Regions from separate parts of the Noviherbaspirillum phoenicis genome, predicted to be linked through region 1. Evidence: riboswitches for the same ligand, from Rfam matches in the RefSeq annotation. Region 1 holds a riboswitch; the other holds the start of a gene.

The links. A riboswitch is a leader RNA that binds a small molecule or an ion and turns the genes downstream of it on or off. The one in region 1 is predicted to bind cobalamin.
Region 2: another riboswitch for cobalamin. It lies ahead of ABC383_RS26465 (TonB-dependent receptor domain-containing protein); the one in region 1 lies ahead of ABC383_RS05440 (TonB-dependent receptor domain-containing protein).

What each region holds. Positions count from the first base shown of each region.
Region 1 is NZ_JBDFLX010000001.1:1,196,213-1,198,598, forward strand. It holds gene ABC383_RS05440 (TonB-dependent receptor domain-containing protein) at 1-1,028, opposite strand, end outside; cobalamin riboswitch at 1,148-1,402, opposite strand; gene ABC383_RS05445 (IclR family transcriptional regulator) at 1,446-2,273, opposite strand.
Region 2 is NZ_JBDFLX010000005.1:194,754-197,139, forward strand. It holds gene ABC383_RS26465 (TonB-dependent receptor domain-containing protein) at 1-1,408, opposite strand, end outside; cobalamin riboswitch at 1,488-1,730, opposite strand; gene ABC383_RS26470 (histidine phosphatase family protein) at 1,788-2,348, opposite strand; gene ABC383_RS26475 (adenosylcobinamide-GDP ribazoletransferase) at 2,353-2,386, opposite strand, start outside.

The DNA.
Region 1 (2,386 bases):
CGCTCCAGCAGGACCTGCGCGAGGTCGCTGCCGATGGTGATGTCGTTCTGCCAGGTCAATGCATCCTGCCTGGTCCTGGCCGTATCGATGCCGTACGCGGAAATGTCCCTGGCCTTGTCCAGGCCGCTGGAGAAGCGCAGCAGGCTGGTCCAGTTCGGCAGCAGCTGGTTGCGGCTGTAGACCGAATAGGCGCCGATGCGGCTGATCGACCGGTCGTTGACGTCGGACGGACCGGCATCGTATTCGCCTTCCAGCCGGCTGTGCAGGAAGGTCAGGCCGATCTCGTGGCCTTTTGCCAGGTCCATGCCCAGCTGGCCGCTGGCGCTTTCGCGGGTATAGCCATCCTTGTCCGGATTGAAGGAAAAACTTTGTGGCCGGGTTGCGGAAAAACCGTCTGCCCGTTCACGCGCCACATTGACCGAATACCTGACGGCATGCTCGCCGCCGGTGGCGCCGGACAGGCCGGCTTCGAGGCTGCGGGTGCCGTAACTACCGAGACCAGCGCCAACGGTCAGGCTCGGGGCTCGTTCGCCTCTTTTCGTGAAGATCTGCACCACGCCGCCCACCGCGTCGGCGCCATACATCGTCGACAGCGGACCATAGACAATCTCGATCCGGTCTATCTGCGACAGCGGCAGCGCCGACCAGGTGGCGCCGCCCAGGGTGGACGACCCGACGCGCACGCCGTCGACCAGCACCACGTTCTGGCTATTGCCGGCGCCGCGCAGGAATACCGAGGCGGCAGTGCCCGGTCCGCCGTTGCGCGACACCTCCAGTCCGCGCTGCTGCTGCAGCAAATCGACCAGGCTGGTCTGGCCGGAAGCGGCGATCTGCTCTGCGGTGATGACGACATTGTCGGTCAGCACATCGCGCACAGGCTGTGGCGTGCGGTTGGCAGTCACCTGCACCGCCGGCAATGCGCCGTCGGTCTGCTGGGCCAGGGTGGACAGGGGAAATGCAGCGGCAATGGCGGCTGCAAGAAGCGGCGCGTGGATGAAGCCCACGTCCGGAGAACGAGTCGAAGTCATGGTTGGATAGCGAAAGGGCAACCGGCCTGCTTCCCCGCGGGCCGGATGGAACGGAAGACAGGGCCGTGGCCTGCGAGACGGAAGGACAGTGCTCGCCTTCAGCCTTGCAGTCGCATGGACTGCTTCCACCTGCTCTGGCCGGTATCCGGGCTGGCAAGACAGACCTTTCACCTTCCCATGCAATGGAGCGCTGGCGACAGCGCTCCGGCACAGTGGTATTTGAAAAGGCCGGCCGCATTGCTGCGGCGCTTGCTTTACCGTTGCGGGGGCAGCACACGCTGGACGCGCGCCGTGAAAGGACGGCGCGGACTTCGTGTTTCCCGTTTAACTGCGGACATGGGCATGTCCGCGGGCACCAGAACGGCGCAATTGTACGGAGATGACGGACTTAGGGCAATTGAAAGACCAAACCGGCAATCAGCGCACCGCGCTCATTTCCAGCCGATGCGCCAATGCCAGAAGCCGCGGCCGCACTTCATTGAGCAGGAATTCCCGCGACAGCGTGGTCGACGGCCCGCCGCAGTTGATAGCCATCGCCGAATTGCCGCTGACAGGACGAAAGCCCACAGCAATGCCGTTCACGTCTTTCTGCCAGTCGCCAAAGGACGTGGCGCAGCCAAACTCCCGGTCGTCCGCCAGGGCTTTTTCCAGGCCGGTGACGACATTGGCATAGGCCTGGTCATCCAGCTCGCGGGCGCGGTCCAGGATCTCTTCCCGCTCCTGCTCGCTGGCCCGCGCCATGTAGGCGCGGCCGATCGCGGATGTGGCCAGCGGAATGCGGGAACCCACCTGCAGCGTCAGCGCCAGCGCAGCGGTGCTGTGCGACACCTCGACGTAAATCATCGACAGCTTGTCGCGCACCGCAATGGCGACGGTGGCGCCGGAGAACTCGGCCAGCTCATGCATCAGCGGCCGGGCCAGCTGGCGCACGTCCATCCGCGCCAGGGTGGCGCTGCCGAGCGCCAGCGTGGCATTGCCCAGCGCGAAGCGGCCGCCGTCGGGCAGCTGCACCAGGTAGCCAAGCTTGGTCAGGGTATAGGTAATGCGGGTGATGGTGGATTTCGGAAGGCCGCAGCGCTCGGCGATCTGCTGGTTCGACAGCGACCTGTCGCCCGAACGGAAGCAGGAAAGTACTTCCAGGCCGCGCGCCAGTGCGGTGATGTAGTAGCGGTCTTCGCCGGCGCGGGCGCTGTCGTCCGCCGGGTCGAGGCTGTCGTCGGTCACGGGAAGTGAGGAAGTGCTCATGATCTTGATAGGCCGCATCGCACGAACGGGGCGCGGCTCGTTTCGGAATTGATAGGCTGACGTTAGCACATTCAACGGCTTAGTGAAACACTGTTTCATTGCGCGGCACCAGC
Region 2 (2,386 bases), on a different contig from region 1:
CGTAATACAGGCCCAGCTCCGCATTCCTGCCGGTCTCGGGCCGGTTGTCCGGTATGCCGTAAGGCCGGCCGCCGCTGACGGCATACAGCTCGTTGAAGGTGGGCTGCCGGAAGCTCGACGCCAGGCTGGCGTTGGCCCGCCAGGCCGGCGCGAAACGGTAGCCGTAGGCAATGCTGCCGGTAGTCTTCGAGCCGAACTGCGAGCTGTCGTCATTGCGCACGCTGGCGCTGGCCAGGTGCATGCCGCGCCGCAGCTGGTAGGACAGCGCCGCCGAGTCGGTGGTGCGCTTGCGCTCCAGTGCGGCGCTGGTGGCGTCGACGCTTTCCTCGCGCCGTTCCAGCAGCGCCTGCAGCAGGTCGGGACCGAAGGCGATGTCGTTCTGCCAGCTGATGCTGTTCTGCGTGGTGTCGAAGCGGTCGGTGGCGATGCGGTAGGCGCTGCCCGTGCCGGTGCCGGCAATGGAGCGTAGCTCGTCGCGCGACTGCGAGACCTGCAGCTGGCTGGTCCAGTCGGGCGTGAAGCGGTTGCGGCTGGTGAGCGCGTAGGCGCCGAGCCGGCTCAGGTTGCGGTCGTCGTAATAGCGGCGCGTGCCGCGGGCCGCCGCCACCGAACTGTCGAACTGGGCGTCGAGCCGGCTCTGCAGCAGGATCATGCCAAGCTGGTGGCCCGGCGCAAGGTCGTAGGACAGGCTGGCGTTGGCGCTTTCGCGTTCATAGCCATCCTTGTCCGGGTCCTGGCTGGCCAGGCCCGGCTTCTTCACCGAAAAGCCGTCCGCGCTCTGCCGCGCCACGCCGAAGGCATAGCGGAAGTTGTGTTCGCCGCCGGTCGAGCCGGCCAGGCTGGCGTCGACGCTGCGGCTGCCGTAGGTGCCGGCGCCGGCTGACGCGGCCAGCCGCGGCGCTCCCTCGCCCTTCCGGGTGAAAATCTGCAGCACGCCGCCGACCGCGTTGGCGCCATACAGCGTGGCCAGCGGGCCATAGACGATCTCGATGCGGTCGATCTGCGACAGCGGAATGGTTTGCCAGCTCGGCTCGCCGCTGGTGGACGAGCCGATGCGGATGCCGTCGATCAGCACCACGCTCTGCTTGCCTTCGGCGCCGCGCAGATACACCGTGGCGCTGCTGCCCGGCCCGCCGTTCTGCACGATTTCCAAGCCGCGCTGCGCTTGCAGCAGGGTCGTGATCGAGTTCGCGCCGGACTGCGCGATCTGCGCGGCGCTGATGACGGTGGCATCGGCCAGCAGGTCGGCACGGCCCTGCGGCGTGCGGGTCGATGTGACGACGATGTCGTCCATGCGTTGTTGCGGCGCCTGGGCCGAGACAGCCGACGGCAGGCCGGCGGCGAAGGAGAATGCGAAGGCGAACGGCATGAAGCCGGCAGGGGCCGGTCTTGTCTGGATAACGGACATGAAATGATCAATGGCGAATTCTCCGGCCTGCCTCCCCGCAAGCCGGATTACCAGGAAGGCTGGAGCCTGTCATGGCTCTTGCCTTCCACCTGTCCTGGCCGGTATCCGGGCTGACAAGGCGGACCGTCCTGCCTTCCCATGCTTGTCGCACAGTGGCTTTCAGGACGGCCGTCGCATGCAGACTGCAGCATGCGACGCTTGCTTACCGTTGCGGGGGCAGCACACGTTATGTCGATCCGTCGACGCCAGTCGCGGACCGCGTGTTTCCCGTTTAACTGCGGACAAGGACATGTCCGCGGGCACCAGAACGGCCGCTATTGTAATCGGGTACTTAACAATTGACCAAGCAGATTAACCAGGCGCGGTTTCGAAAAGGTAATCAGGGTCCGCTTGCGCAATCCGCAATCACCAGTTCGCCATAGGCGATCCGGTGCGGCGCGCGGGCTGCCGCAGCGGCAATGTCGGCGATGTCGTGATGCGCCAGCGCCGCCAGCAGCAGCCGGATCACGCCGGCATGGCAGACCAGCACCGCATCCCGGCCATCGCTTTTCAGGCCGTCATGAAAGGCTTTTACGCGCTCGGCCACGTCCAGCACCCGCTCGCCGCCGCCGGGCCGATAGGCCGCCGCGTCGGCGGCCCAGGCATCCACCTCGCTGCGCGGGATGCTGTCCCAGGCCTGCATTTCCCAGGCGCCGAAGTCCATCTCCAGCAGCCTGGCGTCGTAGCGCACCGTTGCGCCCAATGCGCTGGCCAGGGGTTCGGCCAGCGCCGCGCAGCGTGCTGCCGGGCTGGACCACAACGCCGCCTCGCGCGGCAGCCGCGGCGCCAGCGCGCTGGCTGCCTCCAGCGCACGTTCGACGGGCACCGCCAGCTCGCTGCGGCCATAGCAGATGCCGGCGGCGACCTCGGGCTGCGGATGGCGGATCAGGTAGAGCCGCATCGCCTCAGCGCCCGGCCACTGCCAGCAGGCCCAGGTAG